Regions from separate parts of the Lysinibacillus sp. FSL M8-0216 genome, predicted to be linked through region 1. Evidence: riboswitches for the same ligand, from Rfam matches in the RefSeq annotation. Region 1 holds a riboswitch; the other holds the start of a gene.
The links. Region 1 has a riboswitch for S-adenosylmethionine ahead of metK (methionine adenosyltransferase). Riboswitches for the same ligand answer to the same signal wherever they lie in the genome.
Positions count from the first base shown of each region.

Region 2: it holds a riboswitch for S-adenosylmethionine, as region 1 does, so the genes downstream of both, MKX57_RS01840 (O-acetylhomoserine aminocarboxypropyltransferase/cysteine synthase family protein) here and metK (methionine adenosyltransferase) in region 1, are expected to answer to the same signal.

Region 1 is NZ_CP152007.1:3,758,603-3,766,217, forward strand. Features, by position in the region: gene MKX57_RS18525 (TIGR01212 family radical SAM protein) at 1-792, shown strand, start outside; gene MKX57_RS18530 (class I SAM-dependent methyltransferase) at 789-1,367, shown strand; gene MKX57_RS18535 (alanine/glycine:cation symporter family protein) at 1,427-2,935, opposite strand; gene MKX57_RS18540 (alpha/beta hydrolase) at 3,062-3,868, opposite strand; gene MKX57_RS18545 (gamma carbonic anhydrase family protein) at 4,003-4,515, shown strand; gene metK (methionine adenosyltransferase) at 4,687-5,883, opposite strand; SAM riboswitch class I at 6,167-6,285, opposite strand; gene pckA (phosphoenolpyruvate carboxykinase (ATP)) at 6,678-7,615, shown strand, end outside.
Region 2 is NZ_CP152007.1:370,053-377,667, reverse strand. Features, by position in the region: gene MKX57_RS01845 (hypothetical protein) at 1-120, opposite strand, end outside; gene MKX57_RS01840 (O-acetylhomoserine aminocarboxypropyltransferase/cysteine synthase family protein) at 451-1,755, opposite strand; SAM riboswitch class I at 1,872-1,985, opposite strand; gene MKX57_RS01835 (glycerol-3-phosphate acyltransferase) at 2,140-2,772, shown strand; gene MKX57_RS01830 (DASS family sodium-coupled anion symporter) at 2,974-4,455, shown strand; gene MKX57_RS01825 (succinate CoA transferase) at 4,536-6,056, opposite strand; gene chrR (class II chromate reductase ChrR) at 6,423-7,154, shown strand; gene MKX57_RS01815 (hypothetical protein) at 7,366-7,615, shown strand, end outside.

The DNA.
Region 1 (7,615 bases):
TGCAGCGCTGCAGGCTCAGGTGATTTTGCAGGCAACAAGGTTGATCCGATTGAAGTTCAATTCGCTGAAATTCGAGACAAAATGCACCAAAAATGGAAAGACGGCAAATATATGGCTTATTTTCAGGCCTATACGAATACACATGCCCCGCTCCCAGTGTTAAAGGAAAAATTCGAAGCTGCTTTGGCGCAGGAAGGTGTTATAGGTCTTTCTATTGCTACTCGACCTGATTGTTTACCAGATGATGTTGTAGAATATTTAGCAGAATTAAACAAGCGTACGTATTTATGGATTGAGCTTGGTCTTCAAACCGTTCATGAAAAAACTGCCAATCTTATTAATCGTGCACATGATTATGCAACCTATGTGGAGGGCGTTGAAAAACTTCGAAAGCATGGTATTCGTGTTTGCTCACATATTATAAATGGTCTACCGCTTGAAGATTATGACATGATGATGGAAACTGCACGAGCAGTGGCGAAGCTAGATGTCCAAGGTATTAAAATCCACTTACTTCATTTATTAAAAGGGACACCAATGGTGAAGCAATATGAAAAAGGGATGCTCGAGTTTTTAGATCAGGATGTTTATACAAAACTAGTCGCTGATCAGCTAGAAATTTTACCACCCGATATGGTCATTCATCGCATTACAGGTGATGGACCTATAGATTTAATGATTGGTCCAATGTGGAGCGTTAATAAATGGGAAGTATTGAATGGCATCGATGCCGAATTGGAGCGCCGTGGTAGTTGGCAGGGGAAATTTTATAAGACTGAGGTTGTTAAATGAAACTACAACGAGTTTTACAATATGCTCAACAGCTACTAAAAGATAGTGTGGAAGAAGGAGATACAGTTGTTGACGCCACTGCCGGAAATGGCCATGATACGCTGTTTTTAGCACAGCTAGTCGGGGATGAAGGACAAGTTTATGCTTTTGATGTCCAAAAAGAAGCAGTCGACGCAACACTACATCGTCTACTAGACCATGGTTTAGAACATCGCGCCCTTGTTTTAAATAAAGGGCATGAAGAAGTAGCCAATTTCGTACACAAGAAAGTAGCCGCAGCCATTTTTAATCTCGGCTATTTGCCGGGTGGCAATCATGATATTATTACCAAGCCTAGTACAACGATTCAGGCTATTGAAGACTTGCTTAAGCTTTTAAAGGTTGGCGGTTTAATCATCCTTGTTATTTATCATGGTCACCCTGGTGGCAAAGAAGAACGAGATACTGTAATAGACTTTGTCAGCCAACTTCCACAAAAATATGTCCATGTCTTAAAATACGAATTTCTCAATCAGCAAAATGACCCTCCATTCGTCATTGCGTTAGAAAAGATGAAGGATTATCCTAATTTATAGACAATTTAAAAGGCTAACTAATAGTATAGTGGGAACTATTAGTTAGCCTTTCTCTTTACCTATTTATTTTTACGTTTTTCATTATAGTCTACCCAGAAATCTGCGCCTTTAATGCCTAGTTTACGAGGATCAAAGACAGGGTCTTTTCCTTCTTTTTTCTGTTTCTCGTAATCTTTTAAAGCAACGATAGCCGGTTTCATAATAATTAAAATGGCTAAAACGTTAATCCATACCATCAGACCAAGACCTACATCCCCCATTGCCCAAGCGAGTCCAGACGTACGGATTGTGCCATAGAATGCTGCAATTAAAATCGCTATTTTCGCAATCCAGATGAAGACCTTTTCGGTACTACCTCTAAATAAATAAGCCACATTTGTTTCAGCGATATAGTAATACGCCATAATCGTTGTAAAGGCAAAGAAGAATAGTGCGATAGCTACAAATGGTGCACCAAGTCCAGGTAAGGATGATTCAACTGCATATTGCGTATACGCAGCACCTTCCTGAATACTCTTAGCAAATGTCATTTGCTCATCACCCGTTAAGCCGCCTTTATTGAATTCCCCAACATGGATAAATGGATCTGTTCCTTCGGCTGCCTTTTCATCTTGTACATTATACATACCCGTAAATAAAATCATAAAGGCTGTAGCTGAACAAATTAATAAGGTATCAATGTATACAGACGCTGCTTGGACAATCCCTTGTTTAGCAGGGTGGGATACTTCTGCTGCGGCAGCTGGGTGCGCCCCAGTCCCTTGACCAGCCTCATTTGAATAGATTCCTCGTTTCACACCCCAAGCAATTGCGGAGCCAATAATACCTCCAAATATTTCTTGTGCTCCAAATGCACTTGAGAAAATTAAAGCAAAGACGGATGGTACCTCTGAAATATTCATAGCGATTATAATAATTGCCATAATAATATAGGCTATTGCCATGAACGGTACAATTACCTGTGCAGCGTTGGCAATCGATTTAACGCCCCCAATAATGATAGCACCAAGTAAAACGACAATAATTAGTCCTGTAATCCAAGTTTCAATACCGAAAGCGTTTTCAACAGCTCCTGCAATGGCATTCGATTGCACACCTGGCATAAGTATTAACATAGCAATCAAAGCAGCTACAGCGAAAATCACTGCAAACCATTTTTGACCCATTCCTTTTTCTATGTAATAGGCCGGTCCACCACGATATTCAGTATCTTTCTCTTCTTTATAGATTTGCGCTAATGTTGATTCTACATATGCGGTTGCCGCACCAATAAAAGCAATTGCCCACATCCAAAAGACAGCACCAGGTCCACCCATCCCAATAGCTGTTGCAGTACCGGCAATATTCCCTGTACCTACACGACCCGATAGTGCGATAGACATTGCTTGGAAGGAGGAAATCCCCTTTTCTGATTTCTCCCCCTTAAACATTAACACAAACATATCTTTAATAAGTCTTACTTGCAGGAATCTTGTAATGACTGAGAAAAAAAGCCCAATCAACAAGATACCATAAATAAACCAAGGTCCCCATAATATGTCATTCAATTTGCCAACAACTACATCCATCTTACCCCTCCAATTTGAATTACCTTACTTTAAGTCACTATATTATTACACTTTTCAGAAAATTACAATATTATATTTAAGTAACAATATTTAAGTAAGGATCCTATTATTTGGAAGGTGTCGAAACTATTTTATTATATATCCAATCCGTCTAAGAGCATTATTGATAAAATCTCGAATATACATAAAAATCTCTTCACGCTCTACTTCATGAAATAAATTATGATAACAATTTGCCCATTCTTTAAATTGAAACTCGGTTAGCTCTTGCTGATGAAGCCAATTGCGCATTTGTCGAGTTTCCGTAATTTTATCTTTTTCAGCTGTCATAATTAACATAGGCATATTAGGAAATTCATGCTTAGGTAGCATAACTAAATTTTTCATCATCTGTTGAAGCTCACGATACCATTTCACTGAAACAACAGACATAAATGGAATATCATCCTTCATTTCCTCTCTACCCTCAACACTGCGCGTTAATGTTTCAAATGTCAGGTCATGCGTCAATTTAACATTTGCTGTTAATGCACTCAAACTCGTTAAAGCATTTGATAATTTACCTGGTAAAAGCTTCAAATGCAGCCAGGGTGATGTCAAAATAATACCTGCACACTCATACTTTTTCTTTTGCATGGTATGAAGAACTAAAGTAGCGCCTAATCCATGCCCTATTACAAAGGTTGGCAAATTATATGAAAAGGCATTCTCAATGAGATTTCTTGTATATTTATTGTACAATTTGAAGTCCTCATCATGGACACGCGCAAATCTTGCATTGATGCCATGATTCGGTAGATCCCCCATGACTATGTGGAAGCCTTCCATTCTTAATTTTTCTATAAGCCATGCATACCAACGGTGGTTTTCATAAGCACCATGAAGAATAGCAATCACAGCCTTTGCTTGTCCATCAGCTTCCCATTTCCACATTCACATAGTCCTCCTAAAAAATAATTACAATTTGATTATATCGAAATAACAGCACATTTTAATTTTATATTTCCTTAAAGTTGCGTATTTGATACGATAATACTATATCTACAGAAAGAAAAGAGGCGATTCTCATGATTTATCCATTTAAAGATAAAACACCAAAGATCGATCCATCTGTTTTTATTGCCGATTATGCAACTGTTACCGGAGACGTAACAATTGGAGCTGAAACAACTATTTGGTTTAATACCGTAATTCGTGGCGATGTTTCACCAACAATTATTGGTGAACGGGTAAGTATCCAAGATCTTTGCTGCTTACATCAAAGTCCTAGGTTTCCACTCATCATTGAAGATGAGGTCACAGTAGGACACCAAGTGACTTTACATAGCTGTACCATTCGAAAAAATGCCTTAATCGGTATGGGCTCCATTATTTTAGACGGAGCAGAGATTGGAGAGGGTGCATTTATTGGAGCCGGAAGTCTTGTGCCTCCTGGTAAAGTCATACCTCCAAATAGCTTAGCATTAGGTCGTCCAGCGAAAGTTGTCCGAGAATTAAACGCTGAGGATAAAGAGGATATGGAGCGTATCGTACGTGAATACGTAGAAAAAGGTCAGTATTATAAATCTCTACAAAAATAAAAGCTTATAAAGAATACATTCATTATAAAAAATCCCTCGCTTTCCATGACCATTGTTCAAGGAATAAAGGCGGGGCATTTTTGCAAAAAAACAAAAGGGGCAGAAAAGCCCCTTTTGTTCATCATACATTAGAATAATTTTCTAACGACTTCAGCACTTTAGCACAATAGTTTACAGACGTGCTTTTACACGTAATGCGTCAGCTTTATCAGTTTGTTCCCATGGTACATTTAAATCTGTACGACCGAAGTGACCATAGGCTGCAGTTTGTTTATAAATTGGACGACGAAGATCAAGCATTTTAATAATTCCTGCTGGGCGTAAATCAAATAGCTCACGAACCCATTCTACGATTTCGCTTTCCTTCACTTTTCCTGTACCAAATGTATCAACAGCAATGGAAACAGGCTGTGCCACGCCAATTGCATACGCCAACTGGACTTCAGCGCGTTCTGCTAAACCAGCTGCTACAATATTTTTAGCTACATAACGTGCCGCATAGGCAGCTGAACGGTCAACTTTTGTTGCATCCTTACCTGAGAATGCACCGCCACCGTGTCGTGCATAGCCACCGTATGTATCAACAATTATCTTACGGCCCGTTAAACCAGCATCTCCTTTTGGCCCACCAATGACGAAACGGCCAGTCGGATTGATAAAGTATTTTGTTTTTGTATCTAATAATTCGCTTGGCACAACAGGAGCAATCACAAGTTGTTTTAGATCAGCCTGAATTTGTTCAAGTGTTGCTTCTTCATCATGCTGTGTTGAAATAACAATTGTATCGACACGTACAGGTACGTTATTGTCATCGTATTCAATTGTTACTTGTGTTTTACCATCGGGGCGTAAATAAGCTAGCTCACCAGATTTACGAACTTCAGTTAAACGACGTGCTAACTTATGAGCTAAGCTAATTGGTAACGGCATTAGCTCAGGTGTTTCATTACATGCATAGCCAAACATTAAGCCTTGGTCCCCTGCACCAATTGCTTCAATATCTGCATCTGTCATAGAACCCTCACGAGCCTCTAAAGCTTGGTCAACACCTTGAGCAATATCTGGAGATTGCTCACCAATTGCTACAAGTACCGCTAAATTTTCAGCATCAAAGCCATATTTCCCACGTGTATATCCGATTTCTGCCACAGTATCACGTACAATACCTTTGATATCTACATAAGTAGAAGTAGTAATTTCTCCCGCTACTAATACTAATCCTGTTGTTACAGTTGTCTCACACGCTACACGTGCATTTGGATCTTCTGCTAAAATAGCATCTAATATGGCATCCGAAATCTGGTCACAAATTTTATCTGGATGCCCTTCTGTTACACTTTCTGATGTAAACAGTCGACGTTTTGTCATTTAGTTTTCCTCCTATTACTCTTACAAAAAGTATTTGAATACGGTACTCATTACCCATGTCAAGTCCGCTCCTAAGGATTGAACTCTCAAGCCGCTGTTGTTGTCATTTCACTTTACGTGAAAAAATAACTGCTACTTTTAACACGAGGATTTCGAAAGATCCGTCATTATAATAAGGAAAGAACTACATATACTTACCTTTACATTGATTTTTAACAATAAAAAAATCCTTTACTCACGTTACTATACATGAGGAAAGGAATAATGACTTCGTTACCTTTCACTCTTATCGTTCAAGGGATTTTCCCTTGCATCAGGTTGGCACCAACGCATGTCGTGAAATAATTCATGCAGGTTGCCGGGTTTCACAGGGCCTGACCCTCCACCAGCTCGGGATAAGAGTATCCGTTCAATTTTCATGTTACTGAAAAGGTAGAACGTTGTCAAATATTTTCTTATGTATTACTGTATAGTAAGGAAGGAACAAATAATCACCATAAAAATTTTCATTCTTGGGTGATGATGTAAACAGAAGAAAATTAATCCCTACAACATACCTAGCATCTTGTGGTAACATATGTGTGGCTCAAATTTTAGACAATTTACTGTAGCATTGAATGTTTTCTACTCGAAAAACATTATTTTTTGTCAGTTTATTGAAAAGTAATAAAAACTCTAAAATAATTTCTTAATTAGTATAGATTATTTAACCAATTGTGTTATACTATTTTTGAAATTAAGAAAAAATCCCTCTAAATCAAGGGAATACTATAAAAAAGGATGGTATTTAATCGATGAATTCAGTAGAAATTGCAAACGAACTGAAGGAATTATTAAGCGGCGGTAACATTAACGTTCAACTTTCAGTACCACAATTAGCAGAAAAAGCTACTTCTCGTGGTGAGGCAATGTTAACAGTAGATGGCGCAGTTCGTGCAGAAACTGGCAAATACACTGGTCGTTCACCTAAAGATAAATATACAGTAGAAGAAGAAAGCACAAAAGATCAAATTGACTGGGGTAAAGTCAATCAACCAATTTCCTCTGAAGTGTTCGATAACCTGTATGTAAAAGTAATAAAATATTTAAAAGAACAAGATGAATTATTTGTATTCAAAGGCTTTGCTGGTGCTGACAAAGATTCACAATTAAGCATCCAAGTTATTAATGAATACGCTTGGCACAACCTTTTCGCTCATCAATTATTTATCCGTCCAACTAAAGACGAATTAGCTTCGCATGTTGCAGACTTCACTGTCATCTCAGCTCCTAACTTTAAAGCAGATCCTGCGGTTGACGGTACTGCTTCTGAAACATTCATCATTGTATCACTTGAAAAGAAAATTATCTTAATTGGTGGTACTGAATATGCTGGTGAAATGAAAAAATCTATTTTCGGTATTATGAACTACTTATTACCACAACAAGGTATCCTTTCTATGCACTGTTCAGCAAACGTTGGTGAAGCTGGCGATGTAGCATTATTCTTCGGTCTATCTGGTACTGGTAAAACAACATTATCCGCTGATCCAGACCGTAAGCTTATCGGTGACGATGAACACGGCTGGTCTGATAATGGTGTATTCAATATTGAGGGTGGTTGCTATGCAAAAACGATCAACCTTTCTGCTGAGAAAGAACCAGAAATCTACAATGCAATCCGCTTCGGCTCTGTTTTAGAAAACGTAGCTGTTGATCCAGAAACTCGTATTTGTGATTATGATGATGGATC
Region 2 (7,615 bases), 1.4 Mb from region 1:
TTTATGTTCCACTAATGTAAGGATGTGTTGAATGGATTGATTGTTAACAAATACATGCCCTTCATTTAGTTCATAAATTAGATAAGATGCAATGTTTTGCGCACTATAGAGATTACCCATTTTAAACACTCCTTTATCATCAGTTTTTTTGAAGAGTAGCCACTGGCTATGTAACTACTCTCCTATCTATTCAAAAGTGGGGGGAGCACTTATGAAAACATTTACCTTTTCAACGAGGTTTTTCCGAACACTTAACTTAATTCCAAGTATATAACAAGGTTTTAACAAAGTCAATAATACATATAAAATTACTTGGTATTATTTTTTAAAAGGTTCTGATAATTACCGGATGAGGTAATTGGTTAATGTAGCAACGTTTGACGTATACCAAATGAGGCTATTCGAATGAGAAAATACGTAAACGCTACAACACTCGCCTGTCATTCTATATTACGCTTCTACTGTTTGTTCAGTTGTTGCTGTTGCCTGAGTAATAGCCTGCTCTAAATCTGCAATGATGTCCTCCACTGCCTCTAAACCGATTGATAAGCGAATGAGCGATTCGGTTACGCCAGCTTGAATTAGTTCATCTGCTGATAATTGTTGGTGTGTAGTAGATGCTGGATGGATAATTAGCGACTTAGCATCCCCTACATTTGCCACATGTGAAAACAGCTTTACATGATCAATAAGCTTTCGTCCTGCTTCACGTCCACCTTTAATGCCAAATGTAAGCACTGAGCCGAAGCCATTTTTTAAATACTTTTTCGCCAACTCATGTGTTGGAAAATCTTCCAGGCCATTATAATTTACATACTCCACAGATGGGTGGTTACGTAAATATTCAGCCACAGCTAAAGCATTTTCATTGTGTTTAGGGATACGCAAATGAAGCGTCTCTAAACCTTGTAATAGATTGAAAGCTGCATCTGCACTTAACGTTGGTCCAAAATCACGTAACAGCTGTACACGCAGCTTTGTAGCAAATGCTGCAGAAGCTGTATCTATTCCATAGCGTAAACCATGGTAAGAAGCATCCGGCTCTGTAAAGCCTGGGAATCGCCCACTAGTCCAATCAAACTTACCAGCGTCTACAACAACACCGCCTAGAGTTGTCCCATGGCCACCTATCCATTTAGTTGCTGAGTGAACTACCACATCTGCACCGTAGTCAATTGGTGTAGAACCATAAGGAGAAGCAAATGTACTATCGATAATTAATGGTAAGCTGTTGTCATGTGCAATCTTAGCTACAGCTTCAATATCTAAAACCTTTAAGCTTGGATTACCGTAAACTTCTGCGAAGACAGCTTTTGTTTTATCAGTAATGGCAGCCTTAAAATTCTCTGGGTTTGTTTCATCTACAAAAATCGTTTTAATACCATAGTTTGGTAATGTATTAGCGAATAAATTATACGTACCACCATATAAAGAACTGGCTGCTACAATTTCATCTCCTGCTCCAGCTAGATTTAAAATAGAAAATGCAATAGCTGCTGCACCAGATGAAAGTGCTACTGCTGCCGTCCCACCTTCTAATAAAGCCACACGCTTTTCAAAAACATCCACTGTCGGATTCGTAATTCGCGTGTAAATGTTTCCCGCTTCCTCTAAGGCAAAAAGACGTTGCGCATGAGCAGTGTCTTTAAAAACGAAAGCAGTTGAACGGTAAACAGGAACTGTTCTAGAACCCGTCACTGGGTCTGGTTCTTGACCGCCATGTAACAGCAGTGTTTCTGGTTTAAAATTTGTCATTGTGTACCTCCATTTGGTTATTTTTTTACGATGGTACCGGAGATGAGGAGGATTTTTCTGTAGAAAACAAAAACCCTCTTCAGCTAAGAAGAGGGTTGCGGTTGCAAGTTTTCCTCCCCTTATCTGCCAGATCCAAGTAAGAATCTGTAGGAATTAGCACCTTAGTAAGTTCATCACCTACTGGTTGCCGGGCATCATAGGGCCTATCCCTCCGCCGCTCTTGATAAGAGTATGAGATTCAATTTCCATCGTTGTTACAAAGTATAAGCATAGAGTTTTTTTCTGTCAACATCTAAATTTTATTTTTTCCGAAACTTCTGTCTGCTCTTTTACGTAGTAAGAACGCATACACTATTTTAAAAAAAATTTGAAAGGAGTATTTTTATGGTAAAAGCCGTGATCTGTTTTCTAGTTGTTGGCTATTTGATTGGCTGTATTCACGGCTCTAAAGTGGCACAATTTTTATCCGGGGTTGATTTAAAAAAAGCTGGCCATGGCAATGCTGGTGCCTCTAATGCTACGCTTTCACTCGGCTGGAAATATGGCGTTTTAGTAGCTCTTATCGATATTGGCAAAGGCGTCGTAGCCATCGTCGGTGCACATTTTTATTTAACAGATGCAACACATTTAACAGCAGAACAAACATGGCTCCTCACCTATTTGATAGCTGCAGGGGTTATTTTGGGGCATAATTTCCCTTTTTATATGGGCTTCAATGGTGGAAAAGGGACTGCCTCTATCATTGGAATTTTACTTGCGGTTGATTGGAAGATTGGTTTATTTGCACTTATTCTATTTATTATTTTATCTTTTGCAACGAACTATTTAATTGTTGGGGTATTAGAGTTTTACCTCATTTTTTGTACCGCTACTTATTTATGGATTCCTGGGCTTGGCCCGACCATTATTGCCATTCTACTTTTTGCTATTGCTATTATTTTGCACATTGAAAATATTCAACGTTTAATCAATGGAACCGAACCTAAAGTTACTTCTGCCTTCAAGAAAAAGAAATAATATTTTTTAGGAGATATTTGTATTTTTTATGACCATAAATTATCTCTTTAATTACTATTAAAGCTGTAAAACAGACATATTTCGCTTCTTTTCATTCTATACAACAAATGGACGAATTCTTATCTTAAAAAAACATTATACTGACCGATGTTATGGATAATAACCGTCATTTTTACGTAGACGTAGAAGGGATGAGAAAATATGTCTTCACCTAAACAAACAACAACGAAGCGTAATTTAAAGCCTTTATGGATTGGGTTGGCTTTTGCTTTATTAATTATCATTATTTTTTTACCTAATAACGGTGAGCTACCTGTATCCGGACAGCGCGCTTTAGCCATTTTAGCTTTCGCGGTTATCCTGTGGGTAACAGAGGCCGTTTCATATCCTGTTAGCTCTGCAATGATTATCGCACTCGTCACTGTTTTACTAGGACTTGCACCATCCATGGATGATCCAACAACACAACTAGGTACTGCTAGCGCCTTAAAACTATCATTAAGTGGTTTTAGTAACTCTGCCGTGGCCCTAGTAGCAGCGGCTCTTTTTCTAGCAGCAGCCATGCAAATTACCAATTTGCATAAACGACTTGCTCTTTGGATTCTTTCACTTGTAGGAACAAAAACAAAAGCCATAGTTTTCGGTGCAATATTAGTTTCAATTGCCCTTGCATTTTTTGTTCCTTCAGCTACTGCACGTGCTGGCGCAGTAGTCCCTATTCTTCTTGGAATGGTCGCAGCATTCGGTTTACCACGTGATAGTCGACTTGCTGCTTTACTCGTTATTACTTCTGTACAAGCCGTCTCCATTTGGAATATCGGTATTAAAACTGCGGCAGCGCAAAATATGGTTGCTTTGAATTTCATCCAAGAGCAATTTAATGTGAATATTTCATGGGGTGCTTGGTTACTTTATGCTGCCCCATTCTCGATTATTATGTCAGTAGCCTTATTTTTCATTATGATTACGCTTATTAAGCCTGAGACGAGCAATATTGATGGTGGTAAAGAAGTCATCAAGAAACAATTGGCTGAGCTTGGGCCGTTAAAAGCACCTGAGATTCGGTTGATCGTTACATCATTAGTTTTACTATTTTTCTGGGCAACGGAAGGCAAGCTCCATCCATTTGATACAACAACGGTTACAATTATCGCCATTGCTGTACTACTAATGCCTAAAATCGGCGTTTATTCATGGAAGGAAGTTGAACCTCATATCCCTTGGGGAACAATCATTGTCTTTGCAGTAGGTATTATGCTCGGAACTATTTTGCTGAATACAAAAGGTGCATCATGGTTATCAGATAAAGTTTTTGGTTCACTCGGTCTAGATACTATGCCAATTCTTGCTACGATTGCTATCGTAACATTATTTAATATTCTTATTCATTTAGGTTTTGCTAGTGCAACAAGCTTAGCCTCTGCACTTATACCAGTGTTTATCGTGTTAGCTTCCACATTAACAGCTAATGTTGATCAGGTTGGTTTTGTTATTGTACAACAATTTGTTATTAGCTTTGGTTTCCTATTACCAATTAGTGCACCACAAAATATGCTTGCCTATGGTACAGGAGCGTTTACAACAAAGGATTTCCTGAAATCAGGTATCCCACTAACGATTCTCGGCTTCCTCCTAATTTTGCTGTTCTCTGCAACTTATTGGAAATGGATTGGCCTACTTTAAACTCTAATCGTCTTAGATAAACTTATACAACAAAAGGCCTTGAGGGAGCAGCTGTCCTTCAAGGCCTTTTTATTAGAATTCTATTTTGATAAAGCTGGGTCTTTCATTGTCCCACTTTTTGCGTAATTGACATGCCATGACAGCGCTTTTTCAAGATCATGTGGCGTATGATGTCCACCAGTTGCCTCATTAGCGTCGTTAAAATATTGCCATAGCTGCTCACGATAGTCAGGGTGAGCACAATGATCAATAATTAGACCTACACGTTCTCTCGGAGCAAGCCCGCGTAAATCAGCCACTCCCTGCTCTGTTACGATAACATCAACATCATGCTCTGTATGATCCACATGCGATACCATTGGGACAATGCTCGAAATATTCCCACCCTTAGCATAGGATTTAGTCACAAAAATACCTAAACGCGCATTGCGGGCGAAGTCACCCGATCCCCCGATACCATTCATCATTTTAGTGCCAGAAACATGTGTAGAATTAACATTTCCGTAAATATCAACTTCTAATGCCGTATTTACTGAAATCAAACCGAGTCGACGAATAATTTCTGGTTGGTTAGAAATTTCTTGTGGACGCAGTACTAATTTATCCGCATACTTGTCAAAATTCCCATAAACACGGTTTCCTACTTGTTCAGAGAGGGTAATGGAAGTAGCAGAAGCAAAATTCACTTTTCCTGCATCGATTAATTCAAATACTGCATCTTGAAGTACTTCTGAGAATACTTCTAGGTTCTCAAACTCAGAATCTTTAAAACCAAGTAACACTGCGTTCGCCACTGATCCAACCCCAGATTGAATTGGACGCAAGCTTGTTGTTAAACGTCCAACTTTAATCTCTTCTCGTAGGAAGTTTAACAGATGATTAGCCATAATATCCGTTTCCTCATCAGCAGGAACGATCGTTGATGGCGCATCTAAAATATCAGAAACTACGATACCTTTTACTTTATCTAAATCTAACGGAATACCAATTGTACCGAGACGATCAGACACATTTTGCAAAGGGATTGGGTCCCGTTTCCCCTGTTGTGCAGGAACGAAAATATCATGAACACCTTCTAATGCATCAAGTTGTGCTATGTTTAATTCAATGATGATTTGATCTGCCTCTTGCACAAAAATCGGAGAGTTACCAACTGAAGTTGTAGGAATTAATAAGCCATCTTCTGTAATAGCAGCCGCTTCAATAATTGCAAAATCAATAGGTCCTATAATGCCTTGGCGAACCAACTCCGCATTATGAGATAAATGTGCATCTACAAATGTGATATCACCACTATTAATTTTATTGCGAATACCAGCATCTGCCTGGAAAGGTCCTCGCTTGCGAATAACGCCAGCCTCCGCTAGGTATTGGTCTACCTCAGGGCCTAGAGATGCTCCTGTATATATATCTACCTGGAAGCTCTCTTTTTTAGCTTTCTCTACAAGAGCAAGAGGTACAACTTTTACATCTCCAGCACGAGTGAAACCACTCATCCCTAATACCATGCCATCCTTAATCCAAGATGCTGCTTCTTCTGCTGTTACAACCTTGCCTCGTAATTGCTCATGACGAAGCTTTTTCGCTAACTTTTCTTCCATTCCTTATTCCTCCATCCCACTTTATTTTTGTTCAACTAGTATTTGGTTCCATTATCTCTGTCATCAAAATTACCTCTGCTTCAAACAAATAGGCAGGAGGCTTTATCCTTAATTAAAAGAGCTAACCCCACTCCTCTTCTGCATAAGAATAATCTAATTTTTGGTAGCACAACCAAATAAAAAGCCGATTATATAATTTTATACTATTTAGAATATTTAATCTATATCAAATGAAATATTTAACTTTCCGAGATAATTTCTACATTTCCAAACTATTTAAATATAATTATCTACCCCTCTTTAATCGATTTTGATTGGAAAGCGTGCTATGCTCTTGATATATAAGTGACAAAGGAGAGTAGACAAATGGTTAAAGAATTATTACGAAACCATTCTTCAGTAAGAATCTATGATGGAAACCCGATTTCAAAAGAAATTATTGAAGAATTAATCGCAACAGCCCAAATGGCTGCCACGTCACATTTTGTGCAAGCCTATAGTGTTATATGGGTAACAGATGCAGACAAAAAAGAGAAATTAGGATTACTCTCTGGGAATCCCCGTCAGTATGAAACTTCTGGTGGAGCCTTTGTTTTTTGCGTTGATTTCAAACGCCTACAAATGGCAGGTAAGTTAGAGGGAGTAGATATCGTGGCAGATTCAGCCGAAAATGTCCTTGTTGGAGTTGCTGATGTATCATTGTTTGCACAAAACTTTGTTATTGCAGCAGAATCAATGGGATATGGCATTTGCTATATTGGAGGAGTGCGCAATAACCCTTCAGAAATAAGCGATTTATTTAATTTACCTGATCACGTTTTCCCGTTGTTCGGTCTAACAATTGGTGTACCTGTTCGTCGTAATGAGGTAAAACCACGTTTGCCTGTGTCTGCCGTATTACATGAAAATGAATACAATGCCGAGAAGTATGATGAACTTTTACCAGCATATAATGAGACAATGGAAGCCTATTATAATAGTCGATCATCTAACAGAAAAATCGATAATTGGACAAAGCAAATGGCTGATTTTTTAATTGAGCAACGTCGTCCTCATATAAAAGATTTTTTAGCTACGAAAGGATTTAACTGGAAATAAACAACTTTTTTCTAAAATGGGGTTACTATCGAATGATAATAACCCCATTTTTTTCATAATATCGATACTAATTTGTATAAACTCTAGTCATTATGTCTCGATATATCTATTAAGTACAATAATAAATTAAACGTAAAGACTCTTCCATTTTCAAACAATTCCATTCATATTAATAAATGATTACTTATTTACGAAGGGAGTTATACAAGCAATGTCCTATATCAATAAACATCTTGCTCGTACCTTAGAACAACAACATAAGAGAAGTGTAAGAGGTTTATTTTTAAAAATTGAAGAACTAAATGCTGCTTGCACTCAACTAAGAAAACGACTTGAGCCTGAAACAGATATAGCCGTTTATAAATATGCGATAGATTATGTCAATCAATTTGTTGCCCATACCTCTATCCTCAATTTAAAATTTATTACTAATACTCAAAATTTAGAAGTGTTAGTATTAC